DNA from 4 places in the Janthinobacterium sp. NKUCC06_STL genome. Region 1 is predicted to be linked to each of the others. Evidence: predicted binding sites of a transcription regulator. Region 1 holds the regulator's gene; each other region holds the start of a gene.
The links. Region 1 encodes FNR, which switches genes on or off when oxygen is low (the NO sensors DNR and NnrR bind a similar motif). Its sites were predicted from a motif close to TTGATNNNNATCAA; they were not measured.
Positions count from the first base shown of each region.

Region 1 (7,939 bases):
CAGCGATGAAGAGATCGCCGCCGGCCCCGCGCAGCTGCAGGACAAGACGGAAGAAGACGCCCTGGTCGCCTATCTGCAAGGCCTCGGTACATTAATCAAAACAAGGAATTAGCATGGCAATCGAAAACCTGTTTGACAGCGCCAGCAGCGTCATGACGGTGGTTTCCTTTACGACGTTCGTGGGCATCCTGTGGTGGACGTTCAGCCGCAGCAACAGCGACTTCGACGCGGCGGCACGCCTGCCGTTCGCCGATGACGCGCTCGACTATCCGGCCGAGGCCGAGATGAACCTGGCGAAGGAGCATCACCATGGCTGACTTTACCAATGGCTTCTGGAATATCTACATCGTCGTGCTGTCCCTGCTGGGCATCATCGGCTGCGGCGTGCTGCTGTACTCGCAGTCGAAAATCAAAGTGGTCGAGGGCGCCCCTGCCGACGGCACCACGGGCCACGTCTGGGACGAGGACTTGAAGGAACTCAACACGCCGATGCCGCGCTGGTGGATGTGGTTGTTCTACATCACCATCGTCTTCGCCCTGGCCTACCTGTTCCTGTATCCGGGCCTGGGCACCTATGCCGGCAGCCTGGGCTGGAAATCGACGGGCCAGTACGAGGAAGAGCTGAAGAAGGCGGAAGCCGACTACGGTCCCCTGTTCAACAAGTACCTGAGCCAGGACTTGAAGACGGTGGCCGCCGATCCGCAGGCGCAAGCCATCGGCCAGCGTCTGTTCCTGACCTACTGCGCGCAATGCCACGGTTCGGATGCGCGCGGCAACAAGGGCTTCCCCAACCTGACGGACAAGGACTGGCTGTATGGCGGCGAACCCGACATCATCAAGACCACCATCCTGCACGGCCGCAATGGGCAGATGCCACCGATGGGCGCCGCCCTGGGCTCCGAAAAGGATGTCGAGAACGTGGCCCATTATGTGCTGAGCCTGTCCGGTTCGACCTCGGATCCCGTCAAGTCGGTGCTGGGCAAGGCCAAGTTTGGCGCCTGCATGGCCTGTCATGGTGCCGATGCCAAGGGTAACCAGATGCTCGGCGCGCCGAACCTGACGGACAAGACCTGGCTGTACGGCGGCAGCGCCGACACCATCATGGAAACCGTACGCAAGGGACGCAGCAACACCATGCCGGCCTTCAGCGATTTCCTCGGCGAATCCAAGGTACACGTGCTGTCGGCGTATGTCTGGAGCCTGTCGAATCCGCAGGCACCCGCCAAGTAAAAATGGAACCTCAAGTCATCAAGATGTATGCGGCCCGCGAGCAAATCTACCCTCGCGAGGCCAAAGGACGCTACGCTACCTGGCGATGGGTATGCGTATGGCTTACCCAGCTGGCGTTCTACGGCTTGCCGTGGTTGACCTGGAATGGCAGGCAAGCCCTGCTGTTCGATTTGACCACGCGCAAGTTCTACATTTTCGGCGTCGTGCTGTGGCCCCAGGATTTCATCTATCTGGCGGCCCTGCTGATCATCTGTGCGTATTTGTTGTTCCTCGTCACGGCCATTGCCGGGCGGGTGTGGTGCGGGTTCTCTTGCCCACAAACGGTATACACGGAAATTTTCCTGTGGGTCGAACGCCGCATCGAGGGTACGCGCAGCGCGCGCATGGCCCTCGACAAGCAGGGCCCCTCCGTGCGCAAGGCGTTCAAGAAGACGGCCAAGCACCTGGCATGGGGCGCCATCGCCCTGTGGACGGGCTTTACCTTTGTCGGCTACTTCACGCCGATCAAGGAACTGGCGCAGTCGGTGACCACCTTGAATTTCGGTCCCTGGGAATGGTTCTGGGTCTTGTTCTACAGCCTGGCAACCTACGGCAACGCGGGCTGGCTGCGCGAGCAGGTGTGCAAATACATGTGCCCCTACGCGCGCTTCCAGAGCGCCATGTTCGACCAGGACACCCTGATCATCACCTACGATGCCAAGCGCGGCGAACCACGCGGCGCCATGAGCAAGAAGGCCGGCAACAACGACAAGCTGGGCGACTGCATCGACTGCACCCTGTGTGTGCAGGTGTGTCCGACCGGTATCGATATCCGCAACGGCCTGCAGTATGAATGCATCGGCTGCGCCGCCTGCGTCGATGCCTGCAACAGCGTGATGGACAAGGTCGAGCGGCCGCGTGGCCTGATACGCTACAGCACCGACCATGCGATGGAAAACAACTTCAATTCGAAGCAGATACGCCAGCGCGCCATGCGCCCACGCGTCCTGATCTACACTTCCATCCTGGCCCTGATCATCATCGCCGTATGTACGTCGCTGGCCCTGCGCACGCCCCTGAAAATGGACGTGATCCGCGACCGCGGTTCGATGGGACGCGAAGTGGAAGACGGCATGATCGAAAACGTCTACCGCCTGCAGATCATGAACACCTCGGAGCAAAGCCAGCATTTCAAGATCAGCGCTTCCGGCTTGCCGGGCCTGACCTTGCTGACGCGCGAAGAAGTGACCTTGCAGCCGACGGAAACGCTGGGCTGGCCGATCCGCCTGCGCGTGCCGCACGGCGTCGGCGAGAAGGGTTCGAACAAGATTGCGATCGAATTGCAATCGCTGGACAATCCCTCGCTGCACGTGCGCGAAAGCGCGGTATTCATCGTGCCGCGTTAAAGCAGGAAGGCCGGTTCCCGCATGGGGACTGGCCGTTTACACAGGAGAAATACCATGTCCGACAGTCTGAAACTGCAAGCCCCCGTTGCACCGTGGTACAAGCATCGCTGGCCATGGCTGCTGATGATCGGCCCCGGCCTGTCCGTGGTCGTCGGCAGCTTCATGGGCTATATCGCGTTTACGCAGCCCGATGCGCTGGTGGTGGGCGATTATTACAAGCAGGGCAAGGCGATCAACCAGGATTTGAAGCGCGACACGATCGCCAGCGACCTGGCGATGGCTACCAGCTTGTCCTACGACGTGGCGTCAGCGCGCCTCAGTGGTTCCGTGCACAGCTTCGGCAAGGCATACCAGGGCCCGCTGCAGCTGCACCTGGCGCATGCGACCCTGCCGGAAAAGGACATCAAGCTGCTGGTGCGGCCCGATGCGGCCGGCAATTTCTCGGTGGCGCTGCCGATGCTCGAGCGCAGCCGCTGGCAAGTGCTGGTGGAAAACGACAAACGCGAGTGGCGCCTGTCCGGCATCTGGACCTGGCCGCTGCAACGCAGCATCGCGCTGCACGCCGATGAAGAGCTGTAGGCCTTATTTGCAGACGTCGGTACCGGCCGTGATGGCCTTCAGTTTTGCCGGCTGCAAGATTTCAATTTCTCGGTTCGAGACGCGCAGCCAGCCTTCCTTCTTGAATTTCGACAATAAACGACTGACGCTTTCGATGGTCAGGCCCAGGTAGTTGCCGATTTCCTCGCGCGACATGCGCAGCTGGAATTTGCTGCTCGAATAGCCGCGCGCTTCATAGCGCGACGCCAGGTTGACGATGAAGGCGGCAAAACGCTGCGTCGCCTGCATATTGCCCAGCAACAGCATGACGCTTTGCTCGCGCGTGATTTCCTGGCTCATCATGCGGTGGAAATGGCGCAGCAGGGTCGGCATATTGCCCAGCAATTGTTCCAGGCTGGAAAACGGGATTTCACACACTTCGCTGTCTTCCAGCGCCACCGCATTGCAGTGGTGGCGGTCGGCGCTGATGGCGTCCATGCCCAGCAGTTCGCCGGCCATCTGAAAACCCGTCACCTGCTCTTCGCCACCGGGATTGATCTGGTACGTCTTGAAGTGCCCCAGGCGGATCGCGTACAGGTTCTGGAACGAGTCGCCGATGCGGAACAGCGAGGCGCCGCGCACGATCTTGCGGCGGCGGCCGATGATCTGGTCCAGCCTGTCCATGTCGCCCATATCGAGGCCCATCGGCAGGCACAATTGATGCATGCTGCAGGTCGAGCATCGCGCACGCAACGCTTCCACGTTCACTGTAGGCAAGGTTGGAGTGAGTAGCGCTTCAGTCATGTCGGTACCTTTTAGAAAATGCAACAACAAGTTTACTGCATACAGGGTTGCCGTGTGCCAATTTCACCGCAATTTCGCTGAATAAACGACGTCCAGCCTTTAATTATATGGCAACATCGTCAAAAGCCCATGCGGGGAGGGCAATTTGCGCGGCGCCGCTTGCCAAGCTGGGGTATTGATAGGAAAATTCCTGACAGCATTACTTGCCGCCTGTGCCGTCCGGTACTGAAAAGGAAATCATGAAGCCTCTCGGCATCAAAGCAAAAGTCGCGCTGGCCACCAGCCTGACCTCGATCGCCATGATCGCGCTGGTCACCATGATCCAGGTGCAGCACATGCGCGACGACTTCACCCGAGTACTGCTGAGCCAGCAGTCATCCCTGATCAGCCGCACCGCTGCCGAGCTCGACGACAAGCTGGGCATGCTGCTGCAAATCGTCACCCTGACGGCCCGGCAGCAGCCGCCGGAACTGATCGCCCGGCCCGCCCAATTGCGCGAATACTATTCGCGCCGCTCGATGCTGGTGCTGTTCGACGACGTGCTGGTGCTCGACGCGCAAGGCGCCGTCGTGGCCGACATGCCGGAAGTGCCGGGGCGCGCCGGCATCAATGTTGCCGAGCGCGAGTATTTCCAGACCGTGCTGCGCACGCACCAGCCCATGATCACCGAACCGATGCTGGGCAAGTCGAGCGGCATGCCCATCGTGCAGATGGTGGCGCCCGTGCTCACCGCCGATGGCCAGGTGGCCGGCGTGGTGATCGGCGTGCTGCGCCTGTACAAGGACAATCTGCTGGGGCGTTTGCGCTCGGAAAAGGTCGGCAAGAGCGGCTATTACTTCATCCTCACGCGCGGCGCCGTGCCGCGCTACGTGCTGCACCCCGATACGAGCCGCTTGCTGCAGCCGCGCCAGCCGAACGCCAACCTGACGACGACCCAGCTGCTGAAGGAAGATGGCGAAGGCAGCATGGTCAGCACCAACAGCCGCGGCATCACGGCAGTCAACAGTTTCAAGCGCCTGAAATCGGTGAACTGGCTGCTGGCCAGCTCGCTGCCCGTCGACGATGCCTTCGAACCATTCGATGGCGTGCTGTACCGGCTGGTGCTGTGGAGCATCCTCGCCTCGCTGCTGGCCGCCTTTGTTCTGGGCTGGGTCACCGTGCGCCTGCTGTCGCCGCTGGTGCGCCTGCGCGACACCCTGCTGGCCCTGCGCACCAGCGGCAGCCGTTTTACCCCCGTGCCGGTGCAGCAGCGCGACGAGATCGGCGAACTGACGGAAGCGTTCAACGGCCTGATGAGCGAACGCGACCGCCTGCAGCAGGAACTCGAAGCGCGCGCGGCGGAGCTGGAGCAGGAACGCGACCGGGCCGAGGCGGCCAACCGCGCGAAGAGCGATTTCGTGGCCAACATGAGCCATGAAATCCGCACGCCCCTCAATGCCGTGCTGGGCATGGTGTATTTGCTGGGCAATACCAGGCTCGACACGGAACAGCGCAAGTATCTGACCATGGTGCGCGTGGCGGGCCAGTCGCTGCTGGGCATCCTCAACGACGTGCTCGACTATTCGAAGATCGAGGCGCGCCGCATGGAATTGTCGCCCGTCGAATTCGACCTCGACGAAGTCATGAATACCCTGGCCACGACGATGACGATGAATGCGGGCGAAAAAGAGCTGGAACTGGCCATCGCCGTCGAACCCGACGTGCCGCGGCGCCTCGTGGGCGACGCCCAGCGCCTGCAGCAAATCCTCGTCAACCTGGCCGGCAACGCCATCAAATTTACCGAGAGCGGCGAAGTGGTAGTGGCCGTCAGCCTGGCCGAGAGCAAGAGCGAGAGCGGCCGCGCCTGGCTGCGCTTCGAAGTGCGCGACACGGGCATCGGCATGACGGAACTGCAGCAACAGCAGCTGTTTGCCGCGTTTTCGCAGGGTGACCAGAGCATCACGCGGCGCTTCGGCGGCACGGGCCTGGGCCTGGCCATCAGCAAGCAGCTGATCCACATGATGGGCGGCGACATCGCCGTCGCCAGCAGCGAAGGCAAGGGCAGCCGCTTCTGGTTCAGCGTGCCCTTCGAGATGCTGGCGCAACCGGCGGAAACGCGGCGCACGCCGGCTCTGGGACAGCTGCGCCTGCTGGTGGCCGACGACAACCGCACCACGCGCGAACTGATCGTCAAGCTGATCGAGGCGTGGGGCTGGCTGGCCGACGAAGTGGACTCCGGCTTTGCCGCCATCGAACTGTACCGCGAACGGCTGGCGCAGCAGCAACCGTACGACGTGGTGCTGGCCGACTGGCACATGCCCGTCATGGACGGTCTGGCCACGGCCAAGGCCATCCGCCAGGCGGCCAGCGGCCAGCGCCAGCCCATCGTGGTGATGGTCAACGCCTTCGCCCGCAACCACCTGGAGGAAATCTCCAGCGCGGCCGAGGCCGACGTCGTGCTGATGAAGCCGATCACGGGATCGAGCCTGTTCGATGCCCTGCACCAGGCGCTGATCGCCAAGGACGACGGCGGCGAACAGCGCATCTTGCACCAGCCGCTGGGCACGGAACTGGCCGGCGTGCATTTCCTGCTGGTGGAAGACAATCATTTGAACCAGGCCGTGGCGCGCGGCATCCTCGAACACATGGGCGCCACCCTGGACGTGGTGGGCGACGGCTTGCAAGCCGTGGAACGGCTGCGCACGGAAGCGCTGCGCTACGACATCGTGCTGATGGACATGCAGATGCCCGTCATGGACGGTTTCAGCGCCACCCACATCATCCGCACGGAACTGCGCTTGGGCCTGCCCGTGATCGCCATGACGGCCGGCGTGCTGGCGTCCGAGCGCGAGCGCTGCATGACGGCCGGCATCAGCGATTTCATCGCCAAGCCCGTCGTGGTGGAAGAGATGATGGAAGTCATCCTGCGCCACCTGCCCAAGCGCCCGCCAGTGCAGACGGCCGAGCCGGTGACAGTTGCCGATGAGGAAGTGTTTTCCATGGCGCCGCTGATGCGCGTGATGGGACGCGACGCGAAGGGGCGCGGCGTGCTGCGGCGCATGGTGGAAGACGCGCTGAACAAGGGCATGACGCCCGTGCGCGACGCCGAAACGGCGTTGCAGGCTGGCCGCCACAGCGACGTGGCGCGCATCCTGCACAGCGTGCGCGGCTCCGTCGGCACCCTGGGCACGAAACGCCTGATCCGCGCCGCGTTCGCCACCGAGGAAGCCATCGATGCTGGCCGCCTGGACGAAGTCCCAAGCCTGCTGGCGCACACGGCGCAGGAGCTGGAACTGGCGCTGGCGGCTGCGGCGGATTGGTTGTCGAGGCTAAAAGATTAAAAAGGTAGGTCGGATTAGCGGCGGCACGCCGCGTAATCCGACAACATTGTTGGCGGATCATGTCGGATTACGCGCAAGCGCTAATCCGACCTACGCACTTATGCGGGTACGCCCAGAATCACGCTCGACGCCTTGAACATCGCCGTCACGCTGCTGCCAAGCGCGATACCCAGGTCGGTACTGCTCTGATTCGTGATGATGGCGGCAATCGTGCCGCCGCGCGGCAAGTCCAGCACCACTTCCGTGTTGACGGCCCCCGTCTGCACGCGCGTGACCGTGCCGGCCAGCTGGTTGCGCGCGGAAAAGCGCGCGCCTTCGCTGTCGGCCACGAGGATGATGGACGAAGCCTTGATCAGCGCGAACGCTTCCGCGCCCGGCACCAGGCCCAGGCTGGCGCTGCTGCCCTGCGTGACGATGGCCACGATGTGCTGGCCGCCGGGCAATTCCAGGGTGACTTCGTCGTTGACGGCGCCCTGTTTCAGTTCGGCCACCTTGCCCAGGAATTGATTGCGTGCCGTCGTTTTCATGGCCATTCTCCGTATGAGTAAAAGGTCGTCGGCGATGCCTTCGGCCTGGCTGCCCAACTGGCGCAGGTAGCGGGCATGCTCGCGCTCGATGATGCGGAAATTGTCGACCAGCTGGCGCCCCCGTGGCGTCAGCCGC
Region 1 is NZ_JAHKQY010000003.1:58,999-66,937, forward strand. Features, by position in the region: gene ccoO (cytochrome-c oxidase, cbb3-type subunit II) at 1-112, shown strand, start outside; gene KO539_RS12800 (cbb3-type cytochrome c oxidase subunit 3) at 114-317, shown strand; gene ccoP (cytochrome-c oxidase, cbb3-type subunit III) at 310-1,230, shown strand; gene ccoG (cytochrome c oxidase accessory protein CcoG) at 1,233-2,615, shown strand; gene KO539_RS12815 (FixH family protein) at 2,670-3,194, shown strand; gene fnr (fumarate/nitrate reduction transcriptional regulator Fnr) at 3,198-3,956, opposite strand; gene KO539_RS12825 (response regulator) at 4,196-7,276, shown strand; gene KO539_RS12830 (TOBE domain-containing protein) at 7,375-7,939, opposite strand, start outside.

Region 2 (7,939 bases), on a different contig from region 1:
TCGATCGTTCCTGAATGAGCACAAGCTGAAGCTGGACAATCGTACACGTGTCGCTCAGGCCGCCTTTAATGAGTTGATAAATGAGCCTCCGCCGGAAGAACATGCTGACACTGACCTTGATGTCGATTGGCTTAACCACTTTTCTGAAATCGCCGGACAGAAAAGCTCTCCTGAAATGCAAGCTCTCTTGGGTAAAATTCTAGCCGGTGAAATTCGTCAGCCTGGGGCCTTTTCTCCGATGACCATCAATGTGTTAGCAAACTTAACTCCGAAAGTTGCAAAGAAATTTGAAGATTTGTGCAGTATTTCTGTGCATATTAGTGGTAGAAACTACATACCGGCCGACGTGTTTCCAGCGTTCAGCGCGAATGGAATAGGGGAGATCGCCTTTTCTTATTCCGATCTTCTGTTGCTACGTCAGTATCAACTACTGGCGATTGAACAAGGAACGTCGATTCATGTCCCTGTTGGAGAAGCGATTTGTTTCACATTGGGACAATTCGGCTATCACGTCCAAGCCCTTGTAGCCGATTCCCACAGCCCTGAAGGCCCGACACGAACTTTGAGGGCATCTTTATTTAGCGTTATCGGGGATGAACTGCGTCCGCTACTACAGCCTGCAATACCTGAGTGGCTGGAAGCTAAAATTACAGAAGTATACAAAGAGCCAGGATGGGAACTGACGAAAATTCCTAGAGCAGAGCTGCCTTCAACATTGTTCGTCAAGTAAGCCCTGTCTGAAGTTTTGTCCACTGAAGTCCTGCGGCGCAACTTCTAGCGTAGTTTTTAAAAACTATTGCACCTCGTTAATAGGGAGAATACGTTGTTGCATCATCACTGTAACTTAAGTGTCATTGCTCGGAGCAAATCGTTTCCGCATCGCCTGTGTCGGGTGGCGCTAGCGGGGCAGGGCACTACAAAAAAGTTGAGTGCGGAATAGGATTTATTGTAAGTCATTGATATAAATGGAAAATTTTGGAGACTTGAAAACTGGCGACAGGTTAAACCATTCGTGAGTTCAAATTTCACTACATCCGCCAGAAAATAAAGAAACTGCCCTCCAGTGGTTTTTATTTCGCTCACCACTAAACGACGCTTTTCTCCCGCTGGTCCGCCGAAAGCGCAGTTCGTCGCAAGCTGCTAGTTCTTTGTCGCCATCCTCTTTATCTTCCTTGTTGAGCTGGCGCGAACGGTCGCGCTGCCGAGCCTTTCAACGGGGATGTCCACATGCTGAAACTTCACACGCGTCGCCTCGCCTCACCGCTGCTGCTGACACTGCTTTTACTGCTGCAAGCTCCTGCCAGCCAGGCTGACTCCGTCTCCACCGTCTCCACCGCCACCGCTGCTCGCGCACTTGGCGAAGAAGAGGCGCTGGCCGCACGCATCAACAGCGAGATCGCGCCCCTGTTCAAAGCCAACGAGCCTGGCGCGACGATCATTGTCACGCGGGATGGCCTGACCGTGTTTCGCAAGGCCTATGGCATGGCCGATGTGGCCAAGGGCTTGCCGATGACCCCGGACACGGTGATGCGCATCGCCTCAATCACCAAACAGTTCACTGCCACCGGCATCTTGATGCTGGTCGATGAAGGCAAGCTGGCCTTGGGCGACGACATCCACAAGTTCTTTCCCGACTACTCCAGCGGAGGCCAGCGCATTACGATCGAACATCTGCTGACCCATACGTCGGGCATCGCCAACTATACGAACAAGCCGGGCTTTGAGGCGGGAATGAACACGGATCTGACCGTGAGTCAGATGATAGACAGCTTCAAGAACGATACGCTCCAGTTCGAACCGGGTACCCGCTACGCGTACAGCAATTCAGGTTACTTCTTGCTGGGGGCGATTCTCGAAAAGGTATCCGGGGTATCGTATGCAAAGTTCGTCGAACAGCGCATCTTCGTGCCGCTCGGTATGGTCAACAGCGCTTACGATGGCCATGAACGTGGCAGCGCGATGCGCGCCCAGGGCTATACGCGCAGCAGTGCCGGCGCTGGCTTCGAACCAGGCAAGGCGGTCAGCATGACGTTGCCGTATGCGGCCGGCGCACTCGTGTCCACAGTGGACGACCTGGCGCGCTGGGATGCCGCCGTCAGCGCAGGCAAACTGCTTCAGCCTTCCACTCAGCAGAAAGCGTTTACCGCCTATGTCTTGGCCGACGGCAAAAGTGTCCCCTATGGCTACGGATGGAGCGTGCGCGAGATGCGCGGTATGCCAATGCAGTCACATGGCGGCGGCATTCCCGGCTTTTCTACTTACGCTTTGCGTCTGCCCGAGAAACAATTGTATGTGGCGGTGCTGAGCAATGCCGACAGGGGCCTTCCTGGGGCCGAAATGATCGCGTTGAAGGCGGCGACTATCGCAGTTGGCCATGTTTTTTCGGACTAGATGGCGCCTCTGCCCGAAGCCGGGGTATTTGAGGAGTACGCAAAGCCTTTTTTGTACCGATGCCTTTGTGTAGGTAGGTTAGTAGGTACAGCTTTCGTTGGGGGCGAAGGCACCGCATAGAACCTGGCCCGCCCCATCTCCTCGACCTTGCGCTGCGAAGGCGGGCGGTCACCCGGTGTGAAGGATGCGTCCGCCACCGCCGCCTGCAACGCATGCGCAATCTGCCAAAAACCTGGCCTTTGTTCCCTGCAAAGCGCGGCAAACAGATAGCAAAATTCTCATCTTGCATGGTTTTCAACTGGGACATTTTGTCCCAATGTATGGATATTGTTTTCAAGTAGTATGCATCAGAGCGTGCAGCAACACCGTCCTTGTATGGCAGTCGCTGACGTTTTCGCCTCTCTCATCTGCATATGGAAAATCACTGCGCCCGATGCCATTGTTATTTCATCGGTAGCTATAATGACAGAGTCAAACAGGGTGCCTGGGAGATGGTTGGAACAGAAGCTGCTGATGCAGCGTTTTGAGGTGGTGCTCCTCACGATAGATAGTGTCAAGTAATAGACTGGAAATACTCAAAATGACGGATTTGGATTGGACCCCTATAGTCTTCGTGACGTTCAAGGCTCTCGTGCTCGGCACGGGCATGTTCTTCGCCATCAAGTGGCATTACGATCAAGGGAAGAAGGACAAGGATAAGGCGAAGCAGAATCGCGCGGTGCTGCGCGCGAGCGGCAAGGTGGTCACAGTCTTCGTGCTATTGCTCGTGGGCCTGGGGATCGCCACCTTCTTCCTTATCAGGATGGGCGGTCTGGAGTTGGACTTGACCCTTCCTTGATGGCAAAGAATAGTCGGCCGAGATCCAGTGATGCGGCAGCAACTCCCCGATGCGGCTCGTGGGGGAATTGCCCCTCGCTTCGGTGCTGAAAAATTCCTTCCGAAGTGTCTTGTTTGTGCAGAAGTACTGTGTAAAAATACAGTGTCAACGTTCAAACAGGACACCTCATGATCAAAGGCAGTTGCTGCTGTGGCTCAGTAAAGTTTGAATTGGCCTCACCCCCAGGCATGATGGGCATGTGTCACTGTTCGCGTTGCCGGAAGGCCGGAGCGAGTGCCCTGGCCTTCGTGGATAAAAATGCATTTACCTTGCTGGAGGGGCGGGAATTTATTCAACGATATGAGCCAGAGGCTCCTTTTAAATACGCTAGAACTTTTTGCAAGAAATGCGGGACTTCTTTGGGGGAGATTGGCTCAGAGAGCGATTCATTTCCAATATCGCTTAACTGCCTGGATGATGACCCTGAGGTAAGAATACAATTTCATGTGCATGTTGGCTCCAAGCCTGCATGGTATGAAATTTGTGATAATGCCAAACAGTTTCAAGAAAGTCCGACATAATAAAAAAACCAGTCATTTGACTGGTTTTTTATCGCATTCATGACACTCCGAAGAATTCCGATGATCGGTTGCTGTCAGGATGGCTCCTCCAGCCATACCCTCGCGAGCTGATCATTTATACGCCACCGGCCCCTTGGCGATCGGCACAAACACTTTCCATTTATCTTGTATCGTGGGTTTGACCGTCTTGGCGCAACTCACAGCAACATTCGGCCCGGACAGGCCATGGCTTTTCGGAACCCATTGCACACGCAACGCTACCGCGCATTTCGTCACCAGAATCTTCCGGTTCGGCTCCAGGACTTGCCAGCTTGTGCCATTTTTTGCATTTTCAGCTGCCATGAACTGTACTGCGGCATCCCTGATTTCAAACAAGCCATGGATGTCACCGCGTGTCCGGTCTTCGTCAAGCGTGCCAGCGAGTGCTGATGAGGCACCAGCAACAAGAAAAAGGGCGGCAACAAAGGAGGTGTACATGCGCTTATTCAATCGTAACGGTACCCACATTTTTACAATCCTTGCCAAGTCGGTTTGATATCAGATAGAGATATGGAAGGTTCCACATTTCCAGTGTGTGCATTGTCACACAAGCTACCGTAGCTCGTTCGTTTGTTGGCAGGATTCCTATTTGATTGCGAGGTGGCGTATGAAGGCCAGCGTTTTCTGAGGTTCCGGCCATTTGACTGAGCGCCAGATGCGTGGCGGGGACGGGAACAGCCTTCTCGCCCCCGCAACTGACATACTATTAATGCATATGCCAATATGAGCAATGTTTGCAGAAACAAGCTGCGCCCAATTACCTGACACCTTTAAAACCATGAAAAACATCACTGTAGAATATCGTCATAATTTTCCCCTCGATCCGCTCGATGTCGTGCGTGTCTTCGATCAATCCGGAATCAAGCGTCCTACCGACAATCTCCCGAGAATCGCGCGCATGTTCGCCGCGCCTTGCCTTTTGCTGTCGGCCTGGGTGGATAATGAGCTTGTGGGTCTGGCCCGGTCACTGACGGACTATGCCTACTGCTGCTATCTGTCGGATCTGGCCGTCAACAAGCAGTACCAGGGGCTGGGTATCGGCAAGGAACTTGTCAAGCGCACCCAGGCCATCATCGGCGACGAAGTCTCCTTGATACTGCTCTCCGCCCCGGATGCCATGTCTTACTATCCGACGCTCGGTTTTGAGCCTGCCGGCAATGCCTACGTCATCCGGCGCAAATATTGAGCGCCCTATGAAACCCGTCTACACCCTTGCCGAGGCCCTGGCGAAAGACCCCAGCCGCGTCGCCAAAACCCAGGCCCTCACCCGCGACAGTTCCAGACCCCACATGGGCCTGAAAGGCAGTCACGGCCTGTTCGCTTCCGAAGCCTGGTGGGAAAGCATCGAGGCCAGGCGCCTCCAGACGCAAATCGTGACGGGCAGCATCGAACGAACGTATTTCGCGGGCCAGGACAGCCGCCGTGGCGATCAGGTCAACAGCTTCACCTTGCGCCTGGCGGATGGCTCGACAGTCGACGAAAGCATCTACACGAATGACAAGCAGGACACCAGGCTGTTCGTGCCTGGTGCCATGGTGACGATGGTCTACGTGCTGGATGAGCTGAAGGCGCAGCCGGCTGTCGACGGCGGTGTCAATTACGCGAGAACCGTGCTGGAAGTGGCCATATCCGTCAGGAAAGATCCGGAATAGGGGGCGGCGTCATGCCGACGCTCCATTTTCTGCACAAGCTTGACATTGGACAAGTTCCCAGCCGAAATTCGTTTGACCGCCCCCCACGCCAGGTCTAGAGTCAACCAGGAACCCTCAACCGACCACGATCGCCTCCCATGGCCAAGCCTTTTCCCTTAAACCCCAAGAACCCCGAACGCATCTGCTGGGGCTGCGACAAGTATTGTCCGCCGGACGCCATGCGCTGCGGCAATGGTTCCGAACGCACGCAGCATCCGATCGAGCTGTTTGGCGAAGGCTGGAATGACTGGGGACTGGCGGCGGCCGACAAGGCCGATCAGGACGAGAACAAGCCTTGACGGCAAGCGTACCACGCGGCGCGCCGCTACAATCGCCTCATCGCCCATTCATCCGAGCCGAGTAAATACCCATGCAAGAAACCCTGTCCCGCTGGCTGGCAAGCAGCGCCGGCGATTGCCCATTCGTCGAGCACCCGGCCGTGCACACGATCGATGAAGCACTGATGCACGTGCCGGCCATGCCTGGCCTGATGGTCAAGAATCTATTCGTGCGCGATGAAAAGGGCCGCCGGCATTTCCTCGTCATCGTGCCCTTCGACAAGCGCATCAACCTGGCGGCGCTGGGGCGGCTTTTGCCAGCCAGTAAGCTGAGCATGGCCTCGCCAGAACGCTTGCTGCAGCACCTGGGCATCATGCCTGGCTCCGTCAGCCTGTTTGCGCTGATCCACGACAACGCGCAGGCGGTGGAACTGGTGCTCGACCAGGCCGTGTGGGAAGCGGATGCGGTGCAAGCCCATCCGCTACGCAACACGGCGACAGTGGCGCTGTCGCATGCCACGCTGGTCAATTTCCTTGCCTATACGGGGCACATGCCCCGCATTCTGGACGTGCCGGCGGCGAGCTGAAAGCTCCGTTTCAATGCCCGGCCACGGGCGCGCCGCCGCTGCGCCGTCCCGGCCGGAAACCGTGTTCGCGGGCCGACCAGGCGACGAGAAAGGCCAGCATGAGCAAAGCCACCATCGCCCACGGGAAAGCGTCCGCGCCCCAGGTTTCCAGCAGGGCGCCGCCCACCACGCCCGCGGCGGCAATCGCGCCATTCCACGCCACCACATTCATCGACAAGGCCACGTCGGCGCCGCTGCCGGCCGTGTCGGCCAGCGCCGTTTGCAGCAGGGTGGCCGCGCCACCGAAGCTCAGGCCCCAGACGGCCATGCCCAGGTAGATCACAAAGGGGAGGTGCGCTGCGAGGCCCAGCACGAGCGCCGTCGCGGCGAACACGGCCAGGCTGGCCAGCACGGTGGCGCGCAAGTGGCGCTCGACCAGCCGGCCCGTGATCCAGATGCCGGCCATGGCGGCGGCGCCGAAGACGAGCAGCACCAGGTCGATTCGCTGCGTCAATCCTGCCGGCGCCACGAACGGGGCGATGTAGGTGTAGAGAATGTTGTGCGCCAGCATCCAGGCGATGACGACGGCCAGCACGGGGCGCACGCCCGGCGTCGTGAAGACGCGACGCAGGGGCAGGCGTTCATGCACGGACTGGCCCGGGTAGTCGGGCACCTTCGCCAGCACCCAGGCGATCAGGATCAATGTCAGGGCGGAAATGATCCAGAACGCGGCGCGCCAGCCGACCAGGGAACCGAGCAAGGTGCCCAGCGGTACGCCCAGGGACAGGGCGACGGGCGCGCCCACCATGGCCAGCGCCAGGGCGCGGCCTTGCTGATGGGGCGCCACCATGCGCCGCGCATAGCCGGCCAGCAAGCTCCACGCCAGTCCGGCCGCCATGCCGGCAAAGAAGCGGGCCGCCAGGGTCAGCCAGTAGTGGGACGACAGGGCCGTGACGGTATTGAACACGAGAAAGCCAATGATGGTCAGCAGCAGCACGTTGCGGCGGCGCCAGCCGCGCGTGGCGATGGTGAGCGGAATGGCTGCCAGCAGGGAGCCGAGCGCGTAGGCCGTGACCATTTGCCCGGCCAGCGCGGCGCTGACGCCGAGGCCCGCGCTGATTTGCGGCAGCAAGCCGGCGGGTAAGGTTTCAGTCACGATGCAGATAAAACCCGTCATGGCCAGAGCCAGCAGGCCGGCGACGGGGAGGCGATCGGCCAGCGCAGGGCTGGTTCCGGTGGTGAGCGTAGCGTGATTCACGGCAAACATCCTTGTCAAGTAATCGGGCGCAGGAATCCCCCGACCGTTATAGCGGTATATATGTATCGATCGGTATAAATATAGGCGATGGCGTGCCGCGTTGTCAACGACTTCTGTATCGAGTAGTATGTAAGTAGCGTATGAGCAGATGAGAAGGAGCGATGGATGGCGCAAATGGGACGGCCGCGCACGTTCGACCGGCAGGCAGCGGTCGAGCAGGCCATGTTTTTATTCTGGCAGCAGGGGTATGAATCGACGTCCTTGAGCCAGCTCAAGGCGAGTCTAGGCGGCGGCATTTCCGCGCCCAGCTTTTATGCG
Region 2 is NZ_JAHKQY010000005.1:123,342-131,280, forward strand. Features, by position in the region: gene KO539_RS30730 (DUF2806 domain-containing protein) at 1-730, shown strand, start outside; gene KO539_RS17765 (serine hydrolase) at 1,228-2,391, shown strand; gene KO539_RS17770 (hypothetical protein) at 2,972-3,229, shown strand; gene KO539_RS17775 (GFA family protein) at 3,397-3,789, shown strand; gene KO539_RS17780 (hypothetical protein) at 3,901-4,266, opposite strand; gene KO539_RS17785 (GNAT family N-acetyltransferase) at 4,607-5,014, shown strand; gene KO539_RS17790 (hypothetical protein) at 5,022-5,480, shown strand; gene KO539_RS17795 (DUF3079 domain-containing protein) at 5,618-5,818, shown strand; gene KO539_RS17800 (prolyl-tRNA synthetase associated domain-containing protein) at 5,890-6,384, shown strand; gene KO539_RS17805 (MFS transporter) at 6,395-7,630, opposite strand; gene KO539_RS17810 (TetR/AcrR family transcriptional regulator) at 7,787-7,939, shown strand, end outside.
Region 2: the regulator FNR is predicted to act here: its motif matches at 5,520-5,533, upstream of KO539_RS17795 (DUF3079 domain-containing protein).

Region 3 (7,939 bases), on a different contig from region 1:
CGGCACGGCAACATCGTCGACTTCAACGGCGCTGCCGAGCGCATCCTCGGCTGGCGATCGGCGGAAATTGTCGGCCGCCATGTCAGCGTGCTGGTCAGCGACGTGCGCCAGTCGGAACAGCACGGCCTGCTGCACTACCTGCGCACGGGCGAAGGCGAGGCGGTCCACACCAGCGAGGAAATCATCTACCTGCGCAAGGATGGCGCCCCGGTCGCCGTGCAGCGCTCGATGGCCAGCGCACGCCTGGCCGACCAGGATTTATATGTGCTGTTCATTACGGACATCAGCGAACGGCGCGCCATGCTGGCCGCCCTGCGCGAAAGCGAGCAGCAGTTGCGCTCGCTGATCGGCAATATTCCCGGCATCGCCTTTCGCTGCACCACGGCGGAAAACCAGCCCATGCTGTTCATCAGCGATGGCGTGGAAGCCGTCACCGGCTATCCACCCGCCGACTTTCTCGGCGCCGTGCCGCGCCGCAGCATCACGGGACTGATCGCCAGCGAAGAGCGCGCCTACGTCATCGACGTCTTCAACCGCAGCGTCGCCAGCGGCGAGCCCTACCTGCTCGAATACCGCTTGCTGCATGCCGACGGCACGGCGCGCTGGCTGTGGGAGCGGGGCACCGTCGTGCACGATGCGGCCGGCGCCGTGCGCTGGGTCGACGGCGTCATCCTCGACATCAGCGAACGCCGGCAAATGGAGGAAGACTTGCGCATGGCCAAGGAAAAAGCGGAGCTGGCGGCCGCCACGCGGGCCAGCTTTGTCGCCAACATGAGCCATGAAATCCGCACGCCGATGAATTCCATCCTCGGTTTCACGGATGTGCTGCTCGACTCGCCGCTGGCGCCGGAGCAGCGGCGCCACCTCGACACCGTGCGCCAGTCCGGCCGCTCGCTGTTGCGCCTGCTCAACGAAGTGCTCGACACGGCCAAGCTGGACAAGGGAGCCGTGGCGCTGGAATTGCGCGACTACAGCCTGCTGGCGCTGGTCGATGAACTGGCGTCCACGTATGGCATCCACGCGCGCGCCAAAGGCTTGCGCATGGAGGTGCAGTACGACCCGCAACTGCCGGCCGTGCTGCATGGCGACGAATTGCGCATGCGGCAAGTGCTGGGCAACCTGCTCGACAACGCCATCAAGTTCACGCCCGGCGGCGGCGTCAGCCTGACGGCGCGCCGCGACGATGGCCAGCTGCACCTGCTGGTGCAGGACAGCGGCATCGGCATCCCCGCGGAACGGCGCGACGCCATTTTTGATCCGTTCGTGCAGGCCGACGCATCGACCACGCGGCGCTTTGGCGGCACGGGCCTGGGCACCACCATCAGCCGGCAGCTGGTGACCCTGATGCAAGGGCGCATCTGGGCCGACGCCGCCTTGCCGCACGGCAGCGTGTTCCACGTCATGCTGCCCTTGTTGCCGGCACGCCAGGCGGCACTGCCCGCCAGCGAACGCCGCAGCGTGCGCCTGCCGCCCCTGCGCGTGCTGGCCGCCGACGACGTACCGCAAAACCTGGAGCTGCTGAGCTTACTGCTGGGCAAGCGCGGCCACACGGTGATCACGGCCGGCGATGGCGCGCAAGCCCTGCAACTGGCGCAGCAGGACGACTTCGACGTGCTGCTGCTGGACTTGCAAATGCCGCGCATGGATGGCCTGGCCGCCACGCAAGCCATCCGCGCCGCCGCCCTGCGCGATGGCCGCCCGTGCGTGCCCGTGATCGCCATGACGGCCAGCGTGCTCGATGCGCACCGCAAGGCGGCGCGCGCGGCCGGCATGGACGGTTTCGCGACAAAACCCGTCGAATGGCAGGCGCTGTCGCAGGAAATCGCCCGCGTGCTGGGCCTGGCGGCGGACCCGGCCGACGCCAGCCACGCGCCGGCGCCCGCTGGCGGACGGGTCCTGCACCATGCGGGCGCCCTGCAGCGCTGGGCCGGCAACGACGGCGCCTACCGCGCGGCGCTGGCCCGTTTCGGAATCGAGCATTCCCGCCTGCCGCCGGCCCTGCTGGCCGCCATCGAGGCGCGCGAGCATGCAACGCTCTTGTCTCAGAGCCACAAACTGCGCGGCATGGCGGCCAACCTCGGCCTGGAGCAACTGGCCGCCAGCCTGGCGGCGCTGGAGCAATGCTGCGCCAGCCCCGGTCCCGCCACGCCCCAGCAGCTCGACGCATCGCTGGGCACCCTGCTGACGCAATGGCCGGCGGCCCTGGCCGCCATCGCCCGGCTGGCGCCGCCTGCCTTGCCGGCGACGACAGCAGCGGCATCAGCGGCTGCCATCGACGCGCCCGCCGCCCGGCAAGCGGCCAGTGCACTATTAAGCGCCTTGCGGCGCGGCGAACTCGATGACGCGGCGCAAGCACAGTTGCAGCACGCCATGGGCGCGCAAGCGGATGCGCTGGCGCCGCTGTTGCATGCCATCGACGACTTTGATTTCCCCCTGGCACAGTCGCTGCTGCACGACTTGCTGCACACCTACGCCCCGGAGCCCCCATGAATGCACCCGCCCGGCCCGTGATTCTCGTCGTCGACGATGAGGCGGCCAATTTGCAGCTGCTGCGCCAGATCTTGCAAAACGACTACGCGCTGCTGTTCGCCAAGGATGGCGCGCGGGCGCTGGAACTGGCGCAGCAGGAGCGCCCGGCGCTGGTCCTGCTCGACGTGATGATGCCCGGCATGAGCGGCCACGACACCTGCCGCCAGCTCAAAGCGGCGCCGCGGACGGCCGCCATCCCCGTCATTTTCGTCACGGCCCTGAACGACATGCGCGACGAACTCAGCGGTTTTGAAGCGGGCGCCGTCGATTACATCACCAAGCCGCTCAGCCCCGCCATCGTGCGCGCCCGCGTGCGCACGCACCTGTCGCTGGTGCGCATCGACGAGCTGAAGGAAACGCGGCTGCAGATCGTCCAGCGCCTGGGTCTGGCGGCCGAATACAAGGACAATGAAACAGGCTTGCACGTGATCCGCATGAGCCATTACGCGCGCCTGCTGGGCGTGGCCGCAGGCATGGACGAGGCCGCCGCGGACGACCTGCTGCACGCGGCGCCCATGCACGATGTGGGCAAGATCGGCATCCCCGACCGCATCCTGCAAAAGCCGGGCAAGCTCGACGCCGACGAATGGGCCATCATGCAGACGCATGCGCGCATCGGCGGCGACATCATCGGCGAACATGCCGAAGGCGGCATGCTGGCGCTGGCGCGCGCAATCGCCCTGTCGCACCATGAAAAATGGGATGGCAGCGGTTATCCGGACGGCTTGGCGGGCGAAGCGATTCCGCTGGCCGGGCGCATCGTCGCCGTGGCCGACGTCTTCGACGCGCTGACCTCGGTGCGTCCGTACAAGCGCGCGTGGTCAGTACTGGACGCCGTGGGCTATCTGCAAGCGCAACAAGGCAGCCATTTCGATGCGCGCCTGGTCGAGCTGTTTGTGCAGGAACTGCCCGCCATCGACGCCATCCGGCTGCGCTGGGCGGAGAAAGCGGAACACCAGGCGCAGGCTTGAAGAGGGAACTCCCGCCACGGCCAGCGTTGTTGCGTCACACAAACAAGTGCCGGACAGATGGCGCCGGCGCCGATGCAGACCACTGGAAGGGCAAGGAGTTCAATGCCATTATGGCTGGCTGCGGGCCAGGCATTTTGACGCGCATCAAACAGCTCGCAATTTCCTGGCTGTGGCCTTGCAGATGGCCATGGCCCGTATTTTTTTGACCCATATCAAGCCCAGCATAAGAAAAACGTCCGCCAGCACGGCAATGCTGGACTTGCCCCTGTTGCCGTTCTAGCCTTGTTGCCATCCTGACTAGCGAATGACACCATGGCCTATAAATCCATCCTCGTCCACGCCGACCTGTCGCGCCATGCGCCGCAGCGCATCGCCATCGCGGCGCGGCTGGCGCACGCGCACCAGGCGCACCTGATCGGCGCAGCCATGACGGGCCTGTCGCGCTTTTACGTGGAAAACAACCGCGGCATGCGCGGCGGCGCCGTGGCGGCGCAGATTTCAGCCCTGCACGGGCAGGCGGAACAGGCGCTGGCCCAGTTTGAAACGCTGGCGCGCCAGGCCGGCGCCGCCTCGCTGGAACGGCGCCTGATCGAAGACGATGAAGATGGCGGCATGGCCGTCAGCGCCCGCTACAGCGACTTGACGGTGCTTAGCCAGCACGACGACAGCGAAGCCCTGCCCGGCGCCATGAGCGACCTGGTGCCCTACGTGATGCTGAACGCGGCCCGTCCTGTGCTGATCGTGCCGCGCAGCGGCCAGTTCGCGCAAGTGGACAACACCGTCGTGGTGGCCTGGGATGGCAGCATGGAAGCGACGCGCGCCATTGGCCACGCCCTGCCCCTCTTGCGCGCGGCGCGCCTGGTGGTGCTGGCCCTGCTGCACCCGCCGGCCGGCCACGCGCAGCCGGCGCGCCACCCGGGCGCCGACATCGCCGCCTACCTGAGCCGCCATGGCGTGCCCGTCGAAGTGCGTTCGGCCACCACCACGGGCGACATCGGCGCGGCGCTGCTGGCCATGGCCGCCGAAGTGCATGCGGACTTGCTGGTGATGGGCGGCTACGGCCACGCGCGCTTCCGCGAAATTTTATTGGGCGGCGTGACGGAAACGATCTTGCGCCAGATGACGGTACCGGTGCTGATGGCGCATTGACGTCAAGCGCGCCATGTTTATTTGCTAAATAGCTATAATTGCCTGATTACTTACCTCAAGGCAATGTACATGAAGCAACAACTGCTCAACTGGAGTAGCACCCTGGCGCCGTTCGGCAGCGACCTGCTGTGGACGGTCCTGCCGTGGATGCTGCTGTATGGCGTGATCGGCTTTGTGCTGGCGCTCGGCATCTGCTACCAGCTGGCCAGAAAATGCCTGCTGGTGCGCCGCCCGCCCGCCTGGCATGTGGCCGCCAAGCTCAGCTATGTGTTGATCCTCGTCGCGCTGCCGCTCCTCGGTGGCGGGTTTGGCGCCGTGCACAGCGTGCACCGCGTCGTCAACCAGGCCCTTGAGCGCGACCTGCAGCCGGTGGTCGAAGCGCAGATGCCGGCGCTGCGCGTCTACCTGGAACAGCAGGTCAGGCTGATCGCCCCGGGCCAGGCTATCAGCATGCGCAGCCTGATCGAACCCTTCGTGCAAGACATGTATTACCGGCCTACATCCGACAGTTACTGGGAACGCAGCAAGGCACGCTGGATCAATGAATTCATCTTGCGCCGCGGCAGCGTGCTGCTGACGCAGGTGCTGCAGGAACAGCTGATCGCCAGGGCAACTGTGCTGGGCGAAGCGCTCAAGGGCGCCGGCTTCCGTGGCCAGGCGACGGGCGACCTGGCCAGTCTGGGCACCGACCTGGCAGTGCGCCTGACCACCGATGTGGCGCGCCAGGCCGATTTCAGCAAACTCGACAAATCAGTGCCGATGATTTTCATCGACGCCGTCAAACGCCAGGCCGGCGCCTATTTCAATTCGCTCAAGATCACGCTGGGCCTGCTCGCGCTGGCCGCGCTGCTGCTGGTGTGGGGCGAGATCATGTTGTACCGCCACTATTACCTGCGCCGCCATCCGGCCACGGCCCTGCCCGTGCCACCCATGTAAAAAAGCCGCACCTCCTTGCGGACGGGGCGGCTTTTCATGTGCTGCTAAGGCTTAGGCTTTACGCTGGGCGACAGCATCCACGACGCACAGCGCCGTCATGTTGACGATGCGGCGCACGGTGGCCGATGGCGTCAGAATGTGCACGGGCTTGGCGCAGCCGAGCAGGATTGGGCCCACGGCGATGCCGTTGCCGGCCGCCGTTTTCACCAGGTTGTAGGCGATGTTGGCCGACTCGATGTTCGGCATGACGAGCAGGTTGGCGTCGTTCTTCAGTGCCGAATTGGGCATCAGTTTTTGACGCAGCTTGCTGTCGAGGGCCGTATCGCCGTGCATTTCGCCGTCGATTTCCAGGTCCGGCGCGCGTTCCTTGACGATGGCCAGGGCGGCGCGCATCTTTTGCGCCGAAGCGCTGTCGCTGGAACCGAAGTTCGAGTGCGACAGCAGGGCCGCGCGCGGCGACAGGCCGAAACGGGTCATCTCTTCGGCGGCCATGATGGTGATCTCGGCCAGCTGCTCGGCGTCCGGGTTTTCATTGACGTGCGTGTCGACCATCACCAATTGACGCTCCGGCATGATCAGGACGTTCATGGCGGCATACACGTTGCTGCCGGCGCGCTTGCCCAGCACCTGGTCGATGTATTTCAGGTGCAGCTGGGTGGTGCCGAAGGTGCCGCAGATCATGCCGTCGGCGTCGCCCTTGTGGATCATCATCGAACCGATCAGGGTGTGACGGCGGCGCATTTCCAGCTTCGCGTATTCCTCGGTGACGCCCTTGCGGCTCGTCATCGCGTAATACGTGTTCCAGTAATCGCGATAGCGCTCGTCGAAGTCCGGGTTGATGACGTCGAAGTCGACGCCTTGTTTCAGGCGCAGGCCGAACTTCTGGATGCGCGCTTCGAGCACCGGTGGACGGCCGACCAGGATGGGACGCGCCAGTTTTTCATCGACCACCACTTGCACGGCGCGCAGCACGCGCTCTTCTTCGCCTTCGGCGTAGACGATGCGTTTGAGTTCGGCCGGCGTGGATTTCGCCATCAGGAACAGCGGCTTCATGAAGGTGCCGCTGCGGTAGACGAATTGCTGCAGGCTGTCCGCGTACGCTTGCAAGTCCTTGATCGGACGCGTCGCAACGCCGGAATCCTCGGCCGCCTTGGCCACCGCTGGCGCGATCTTGATCAGCAGACGTGGATCGAACGGCATCGGGATCAGGTACTCAGGACCGAACGACAGGTTGCTGATGCCATAGGTGGTGGCCACGATGTCCGACTGCTCGGCATGCGCCAGGTCGGCGATCGCGTGCACCACGGCGATTTCCATTTCGCGCGTGATCGTCGTCGCACCGCAATCGAGGGCGCCGCGGAAGATGTACGGGAAGCACAGCACGTTGTTGACCTGGTTCGGATAGTCCGAACGGCCCGTGGCGATGATGGCGTCGCTGCGCACGGCCTTGACTTCTTCCGGCAGGATTTCCGGATTCGGGTTGGCCAGCGCCAGGATCAATGGGTTCGGCGCCATCTTGCGCACCATGTCTTGCTTCAGCACGCCGCCGGCGGAGACGCCGAGGAAAATGTCGGCGTCCGGGATGATCTCGGCCAGGGTGCGCAGCGGCGTGTCTTGCGCGAAGCGTTCCTTGTCCGGGTCCATCAATTCCGTGCGGCCCTTGTAGACGACGCCGGCCAGGTCGGTGACGTAGATATTTTTCAGCGGGAAGCCCAGGTCGACGATCAGGTCCAGGCAGGCCAGCGCCGCGGCGCCCGCGCCCGACACGACCAGCTTGCAGTCCTCGATTTTCTTGCCGACGGCTTTCAGGCCGTTCAGGATGGCCGCGCCGACGATGATGGCGGTGCCGTGCTGGTCGTCATGGAAGACGGGAATCTTCATGCGGTCGCGCAGCTGGCGCTCGATGTAGAAACACTCGGGCGCCTTGATGTCTTCCAGGTTCACGCCGCCGAAGGTCGGTTCCAGCGAGGCGATGATGTCGACCAGCTTGTCCGGGTCCATCTCGTTGATTTCGATGTCGAAGACGTCGATGCCGGCGAATTTCTTGAACAGCACGCCCTTGCCTTCCATCACCGGCTTGGCGGCCAGCGGGCCGATATTGCCCAGTCCCAGCACGGCCGTGCCGTTGGTGATGACGGCCACGAGGTTGCCGCGCGCCGTATATTTATAGGCATTCGCCGGATCGATGACGATTTCTTCGCACGGTGCCGCCACGCCTGGCGAGTAGGCCAGTGCCAGGTCGCGCTGGTTGGTCAGTTGTTTGGTCGGCGTCACGCTGATTTTGCCGGGGCGCGGGCACTCGTGATACTCGAGTGCGGCCAAGCGCAATTGTTGACGCAATTCTTCTTTTTTAT
Region 3 is NZ_JAHKQY010000001.1:1,717,314-1,725,252, forward strand. Features, by position in the region: gene KO539_RS07795 (MHYT domain-containing protein) at 1-2,490, shown strand, start outside; gene KO539_RS07800 (two-component system response regulator) at 2,487-3,500, shown strand; gene KO539_RS07805 (universal stress protein) at 3,813-4,649, shown strand; gene KO539_RS07810 (hypothetical protein) at 4,719-5,585, shown strand; gene KO539_RS07815 (NADP-dependent malic enzyme) at 5,637-7,939, opposite strand, start outside.
Region 3: the regulator FNR is predicted to act here: its motif matches at 3,703-3,716, upstream of KO539_RS07805 (universal stress protein).

Region 4 (7,939 bases), on a different contig from region 1:
GCGCCGGGGATGCGGCGGGCCAGCTGGCCCAGGGATTGTTCGATCAGTTCCATAGATACTCCTTGATGATGAATGTGGTGGTGTTATTGAACGGCGCCCGCGTGGTAGACGCCGGGCACGGCTTCGCCAGTCACTTCCAGCACGCCCACGGCGCCCTTGCCTGCGCGCGACAGCGCATGGTCGACCAGCAGATAGCTGCCAGGGTGCTGTACCTTGAGTTCGACGATGGTCGCGCCGCCCGGCGCCACGAGCGTCGTTTGCACGTCGTGTTTCGGGCTGCTGATCGAGCCTTCGCTGTACACCTTGTCGAAGATCTCGCCGATGATGTGGAACGATGAAATCTTGTTCGGGCCGCCGACGCCGAAATAGATGCGCACCGTCTCGCCGACTTTCGCCTGCAGTTTGTGCGTCTTGCTCAGGGCGCCCACTTCGCCATTGAAGACGTAGTAGTCGGGCAGCTCATTCGCCATTTTTTCCAGGTTCGGCTCCTGGTGCACGGGGGCGCCGTGCGGACGGCCCGTGTACATCTCGCCCTGCATCACGTAGTACTCGCGGTCGACTTTCGACAGGCCGCCTTCCGGTTCGACCAGGATCATGCCGTACATGCCGGCCGCGATATGCTGCGGCACCAGCGGCGTGGCGCAGTGGTACACGAACAGGCCGGGATTGAGCGCCTTGAAGGTGACGGTTTTTTCCTGCCCCGGCGCCACCTGCGTATGCTGTCCGCCGCCATGGCCGCCCGTCACGGCGTGCAGGTCGATCGAGTGGATCATCTTGCTGTCCTTGGCGTTGAACAGGGTCAGTTCCACCGTGTCGCCCACCTTCGCGCGCAGCATGGGGCCGGGCACCTGGCGATTGAAAGTCCAGTAGGTAAAACTGGTGCCGTCATCGAGCTTGCCCGGCAGTTCCACCGTCTCCATCCGGTATTTCAGGGTTTGCGGCGCGCGCGCGCCGATGGCGGACGGTACGGAGGCCGGATTGGCCGCCACGTTGACGGCCGAAGGATCGGGACCGCGCATCGGCGACGGTGCGGGCGTGTACAGGGCCAGCGCTGCGGCCTGGCTCGACTCGCTGGCGGCCTTCGGTGCCGCCGTCTCGGCCAGCGACGTGCCGCTCACTTCGAGCTTGCCTTCCATGCCGATCTGGCGGTGACCGGGGATCGAACAGTAATAGGTGAACGTGCCGGCGCGCGTGACCTTGAAGCGCACGGTGGTGCTGCCGCTATTGGCGCTGAACTTGGCGGATGCGACGTTCAGTTCCGGGATCAGCAGATCGTGCTCGGCGCCTTCGCCGCTTTTCAGCACGAGTTCCACCGTGTCGCCCACCTTGGCCGCCAGCACGGGGTTGACCTGGCCCTTGGCATCGATGAACACCATCTTGCCGTCGACGATATTGGTTTGCAGTTCATAGCGCTTGACCGCAGCGGTAGCGGGTTTGGCGGCGGTGGCGGCGGCGCTGGCCGGCAGGCTCGCCTGGGCTTGCACGGACAGGGGCATGGCCAGTACGCAGACGGCGGCGGCGATGGCGCGGAGGGAGGGAGTCGTTTTCATCAAGCTTTCCTTGGTCTTGTATGCCGGTTCGGCACCCTTACCTAGGCAATCCGTGTGCCAGGAAAAACTTGTTTTAAATCAACGATTTGAAAAATGCAGGGTCGGTATGACCCTCTTTGGACGTGGTCCGTTGTACCCTGTATGGTACTTATGACCACCACCGCCATCCACCTGCTGTTACTGACCGACCTGGTCGCCGACCTGCCCGTGGCCGTGCGCCTGCAACGACTCGTCGGCAGCCTGCGCGCGCACTTCGGCTGCGAGGCCGTGGCCTTGCTGAAAATCGACGGCGAACACCTGCGCCCCGTGGCGATGGCCGGCCTGGCCAGCGATGCGCTGGGACGCCGCTTCGCCGTCGCCGACCATCCGCGCCTGGCCGCCATCCTGCAGCGGCGCGGCGTGCTGTGCTTCCATCACGACAGCTCCCTGCCCGATCCCTACGATGGCCTGATCGCCGAGCGGGCCGGCGAACCGCTGCCCGTGCACGACTGCATGGGCATGGCGCTGGACCTGGAAGGCGAACGCTGGGGCGTGATCACGCTCGACGCGCTGCAGGTGGGCACCTTCGATACGCAGGCGCAGCGCGACCTGGGCGAGCTGGCCTGCGCCATCGAGGCGGCCGTGCGCGTGACCCGCCTGGAGACGGAAATCCGCGCCCTGCGCCTGTCGGGCGGCGCCATGCTGGCCGATGCGCAGGCGCCGCGCGAGGAACACGATTTCGTGGGACAAAGCAGCGCCATCATGCACTTGCTGCACGAATTGCAGGTGGTGGCCGATTCCGAACTGCCCGTGCTGCTGCTGGGAGAAACGGGCGTGGGCAAGGAGCTGTGCGCGCACCGCCTGCACCGGCTGTCGCGCCGCGCCGGCAAGCCTTTAATCCACGTCAATTGCGCGGCCTTGCCCGAGTCCCTGGCCGAAAGCGAATTGTTCGGCCATGTGCGCGGTGCGTTTTCCGGCGCCGTCAGCGACCGGCCCGGGCGTTTCGAGGCGGCCGAAGGGGGCACCCTGTTTCTCGATGAAGTGGGGGAATTGCCATTGTCGATACAGGCCAAGCTGCTGCGCACCTTGCAAAATGGCGAAATCCAGCGCCTGGGCGCGGATCGGCCGCGCCGCGTCAACGTGCGCGTGATCGCCGCCACCAACCGCAGCCTGCGCGAACATGTGCGCGACGGCTCGTTCCGCGCCGACCTGTATCACCGTTTATCCGTGTATCCCGTGCCGATTCCGCCGCTGCGCGAGCGGGGCAATGACGTGCTGCTGCTGGCCGGTGGTTTCCTTGAGCTCAATCGCGCGCGCCTGGGCTTGCGCAGCCTGCGCCTGTCCGCCGCGGCGGAAAACGCCTTGTGCCATTACCGCTGGCCGGGCAACGTGCGCGAATTGGAACATGTGATCAGCCGGGCCGCGCTGAAAGCCGTGATCCGCGGCGCGGACCGCAAGGATATCGTGACCCTGGAAACGGATATGCTCGACCTCGATGCGCTGGAAGCGCCGGCCGGCACGGACGCGCTGCCGCTGGCGCCAGCGTGCGGCACGCCGGCGGCATCGCCGCTATCGATGCATCAGATCGTGGAAGCGAGCCAGCGCCAGGCCATCCGGCAAGCGCTGGTCCTGCATCAGGATAACTGGGCCGCCGCCGCGCGGCAATTGGGACTCGACGCCAGCAATTTACATAAGCTGGCGCGCCGCGTCGGACTGAAGAACACCTAACCAAACCTACTGCGCGTCGGTATAGGCAACCTGCGATGCTCACTGTGCTTCAGCACAGTTCCGCGTCTCGGCCGCCTCTCCCTTCCGCTCGCTACGGTTTTGTCAGGTGTCAGAACAACCAATCAATCCGGCGCTACAACTCAGCGGTGGGTCACCAGGCTGCTCGGCAGGCTGTGGAAGTAGGCGGCCAGGTCCTTGATGTCCTGGTTGCTCAGCGGTTTTACCTGGCCCGTCATGATGGCGTTGTTGCGGCCGTTGGGCTTGTCGCCCCGTTTATACGCGGTCAGGGCGTGTTCCAGGTAATCCTTGTGCTGGCCCGCCAGTTTCGGGTACGACGGGTCGATGGGCGAACCGTAATCCTTGCCGTGGCAGGTGGCGCAGCTGTATTTTTCGGCCAGGGCTTTACCTGTGTTGATATTGCCGGCGGCGCTGGCGGAAAACGAGACGGTGGCGCAAACGAGGGCGGCGAGTAATTTTTTCATCGGGCTGGTCCTCAGTTCGTCTTGGCTTGTTGCGCATAATACGCGGCGACATCGGCGATATCCTGGTCCGACAGGCTGCTGGCGATGCCCTTCATGCTGGGGTGTTTGCGGTCGCCCTTCTTGTAGGCTTGCAGCGCATTCTCGATATATTTTGCCGGCTGGCCGCCGATCATCGGCACCTGGAATACTTCAGGGAAGGTTGCCTTGTAACCGGGGATGCCGTGGCAGCCGATACACATTTCCACCTTGGCAGGGGCTGCCTTGGCGTTTCCTACAATGTCAGCCGCTGTGACGGCATTTGCTATGCCGGCAAGCACGAGAAGTGCAAATATTTTTTTCATAGTGGCAATGTGAACAAAGGTAATCGGAGAAACGCCAGAGCTGGTTTTTATTGATTTTATGAGTTGACAATTAAGATTGACAATTAATCTGCTGCTTGCCGATTCTAGCCAAGATATTCTTGCAAGTCCACCTATAAAACCCGCATTGTAGGCAGGCAGGCACAGGCCGCCCGCGTGGCAGTGCGCCACAGTTCTGTTTATACTCACCATTTCCCTACTTTGGCAGACCGCTCATGCAAGCACAGCACACCCAGCAAGGCCAACGCTTCGAAGGTTCCGACAGCTATGTCGCCACCGCCGACCTGAAACTGGCCGTGAATGCGGCGCTGACCCTGCAACGCCCGCTGCTGATCAAGGGCGAGCCGGGCACGGGCAAGACCATGCTGGCCGAGGAAGTGGCCGCCGCGCTGAACATGCCGCTGATGCAATGGCATATCAAATCGACCACCAAGGCGCAGCAGGGCCTGTACGAATACGATGCCGTGTCGCGCCTGCGCGATTCGCAGCTGGGCGACGAGCGCGTGCGCGACATCCAGAACTACATCGTCAAGGGCGTGCTGTGGCAGGCCTTCACGGCGCCTGAACCGGTGGTGCTACTGATCGATGAAATCGACAAGGCCGACATCGAATTCCCGAACGACCTGCTGCGCGAACTGGACCGCATGGAATTCTATGTCTACGAGACGCGCGAAATGGTCACGGCGCGCCATCGTCCGCTCGTCATCATCACCTCGAACAACGAGAAGGAATTGCCGGACGCCTTTTTGCGCCGCTGCTTCTTCCATTACATCAAATTCCCGGACAAGGACACGATGGAGCAGATCGTCGCCGTCCACTACCCGCACCTGAAACAGGAATTGCTGGCGCAGGCGCTGCAAACCTTCTATGAAGTGCGCGACGTGCCGGGCCTGAAGAAGAAACCGTCGACGTCGGAATTCCTCGACTGGCTCAAGCTCCTGCTGGCCGAAGACATCCCGGTCGAAGCGCTGCGCAGCAAGGACAACAAGGCCGTCGTGCCGCCGCTGCACGGCGCGCTGCTGAAAAATGAGCAAGACGTGCACCTGTTCGAGCGCCTGATGTTCATGTCGCGCACCAACCGCTAAGGAGCGCCGGTGAACGACATCAGCCCGGACAAAGTCTTCGTCCCCCTGGAACTGCACGGCATCCGTCTCGAAGCGCTGGCGCCGCACCATGCGGCCGGCTTGCGCGCGGCGGCCATGGATGGCGAGCTATGGAACTTGCGCGTCACCTCCGTGCCCGAGCCGGACCAGGTCGACCAGTACATTTTCAAGGGCATCGAGATGCGCCCTTCGCGCTTCGCCTTTGCCGTCATCGATGTGGCCAGCGGTGAGGTGCTGGGCACCACCAGCTACCACGACGTGGTGCCGGAGATCAAACGCCTGGAAATCGGCTACACCTGGTATGCGAAGCGCTGCCAGCGCAGCCACGTCAACACCACCTGCAAATTGCTGCTGCTGACGCACGCCTTCGACACGCTGGGCTGTGCGCTGGTGGGCCTGCGCACCGATAATTTCAACCACGCCTCGCAGGCGGCCATCGAACGCCTGGGCGCGAAAAAGGATGGCGTGCTGCGCCACCATGCGCTGCGCCGCGACGGCACCGTGCGCGACACGGTCATGTACAGCATCACGCGCGGCGAGTGGCCGGAAATTGCAGCCCATTTGCGCTACAAGCTGGCGCAGCGCCCCATCGCCGCACTGCCCCGCACGGGGGAGTCCGCGCCATGCTGATCGACTTCTTCTTCACGCTCAAGGATGCGAAGATTCCCGTCTCGATCAAGGAATTTCTGACCCTGCTTGAAGCGCTGCAAAAGAACGTCATCGGCGCCTCGATGGACGATTTTTACTATCTGGCGCGCCTGACCCTGGTCAAGGATGAAGCCCATTTCGACAAGTTCGACCGCGCGTTTGCGCAGTACTTCAAGGGCGTCAACGCCGCCTTCGACACGAACGCGGCGATTCCCCTCGACTGGCTGCTGAAACGCATGCAGCGCGAGCTGTCCGAGGAGCAGAAGGCGCAGCTGGAAAAATTCGGCTACGACAAGCTGATGGACCGCCTCAATGAACTGCTGAAGGAACAGAAGGAGCGCCACGAAGGCGGCAGCAAGTGGATCGGCACGGGTGGCACTTCACCGTTCGGCAATGGCGGCACGAATCCGGAAGGCATCCGCATCGGCGGCAAGGGCGGCAACCGCACGGCCGTCAAGGTATGGGAAGCGCGCAGCTACAAGGATTACGACGGCGAGCGCGAACTGGGCACGCGCAACATCAAGGTGGCCTTGCGCCGCCTGCGCAAGTTCGCGCGCGAAGGCGCGGAAGACGAACTGGCGCTGGACGCCACCATCGCCGCCACGGCGAACAATGCGGGCTACCTCGACATCAGGATGCGGCCCGAACGCAAGAACCGCATCAAGGTGCTGATGCTGCTCGACGTGGGCGGCAGCATGGACGACCATATCGAGCGCACCGAAGAACTGTTTTCGGCGGCGAAGACGGAATTCAAGAACATGGAGTTCTTTTACTTCCATAACTGCGTCTACGATTATTTGTGGAAGAACAACCGGCGCCGCAACGCCGAACGCTTCCCCACCTGGGACGTGCTGCGCAAATACCCGCCCGACACCAAGCTGATTTTCGTCGGCGACGCCACCATGAGCCCCTATGAAATCCTGCAGCCGGGCGGCAGCGTCGAATACAACAACGAGGAAGCGGGATCGACGTGGCTGGCGCGCTTTACCCAGGCGTTCCCGAAATTCATCTGGCTCAATCCCGAATCGGAAGGATTGTGGCAATACCGCCAGTCGATCGGCGTGATGCGGCAGTTGATGAACAACCGTATGTTCCCCCTGTCGATCGACGGGCTGGAACGGGGCATGCGTCTGCTCAGTAAATAAAAAAGCGCAACAAAAAGTCCATGGCGGCAGGGGGCCGCCATGCCGTACACTGCGACACGGCACTACAGTGCGGAACATCTCCGCTGCGGGCGGGTACCATACGCTGATACCAGCCCTGCCCTACCCTGCTGCATCCTGTGCGCGGCCGCCATGGCCGCGACACTGTTCGATTGCGCACATCGTGCGCGCCTTCTGCTCCGGTAGAATCGGCGCATCGCTCTGCGCAAACCATGCACCACCGCTGCACCACGACATTGCCGCGCCAGCCCCCGTGCTGCCGGCCGGTGCCAGCGCCATTTTCAAAGGAATGAGCATGCAAAGTCTGATCTCGATCGCCGCCGACCTGTCCTGGCCGTTCGCCATCACCCTGGCCTGGGTGGTGGGCGAATTCGGCCACCGCTGGACTGGCCTGCCGCGCATCAGTTTTTACGGCGTGATCGGTTTCGTTCTCGCCCAGACGCAGGTGGGCATCCTGCCGCAGACGGACGCCGGCCCCATGCTGGTGCTGGCCGACGTCGCCTTCGGCCTGATCCTGTTCGAAGTCGGCTACCGCATCAACCTGCGCTGGCTGAAGAACAACCCGTGGATCGCCGTCACGGGCCTGGTTGAATCCTTGCTGACCTTTGCCGTCGTCTACTTCATCGGCATCGAATTCGGCAGCACCTCGATGACGGCGCTGCTGCTGGCATCGCTCGCCATGTCCACCTCGCCGGCCACCATCATGCGCGTCATCAACGAGGAACGCAGCTCGGGCCAGGTCACGGAACGCATCGTCCACCTCACCGCATTGAATTGCGTGCTGGCCGTCTTCACGTTCAACATCATCGTCGGCTTCTGGATGTTCCAGAGTTCCACCGACCTGATTGAGGCAAGCAGCAGCAGCGCCGCCGTGCTGGCCGCCTCGGTGGCCGCCGGCACCGTCTTCGGCATCGTCGTGCCGGCCAT
Region 4 is NZ_JAHKQY010000001.1:1,550,930-1,558,868, forward strand. Features, by position in the region: gene ytfE (iron-sulfur cluster repair protein YtfE) at 1-53, opposite strand, end outside; gene nirK (copper-containing nitrite reductase) at 84-1,550, opposite strand; gene norR (nitric oxide reductase transcriptional regulator NorR) at 1,701-3,257, shown strand; gene KO539_RS07070 (cytochrome c) at 3,398-3,739, opposite strand; gene KO539_RS07075 (cytochrome c) at 3,751-4,080, opposite strand; gene KO539_RS07080 (MoxR family ATPase) at 4,314-5,183, shown strand; gene KO539_RS07085 (GNAT family N-acetyltransferase) at 5,193-5,831, shown strand; gene KO539_RS07090 (VWA domain-containing protein) at 5,825-6,994, shown strand; gene KO539_RS07095 (cation:proton antiporter) at 7,308-7,939, shown strand, end outside.
Region 4: the regulator FNR is predicted to act here: its motif matches at 1,619-1,632, upstream of nirK (copper-containing nitrite reductase).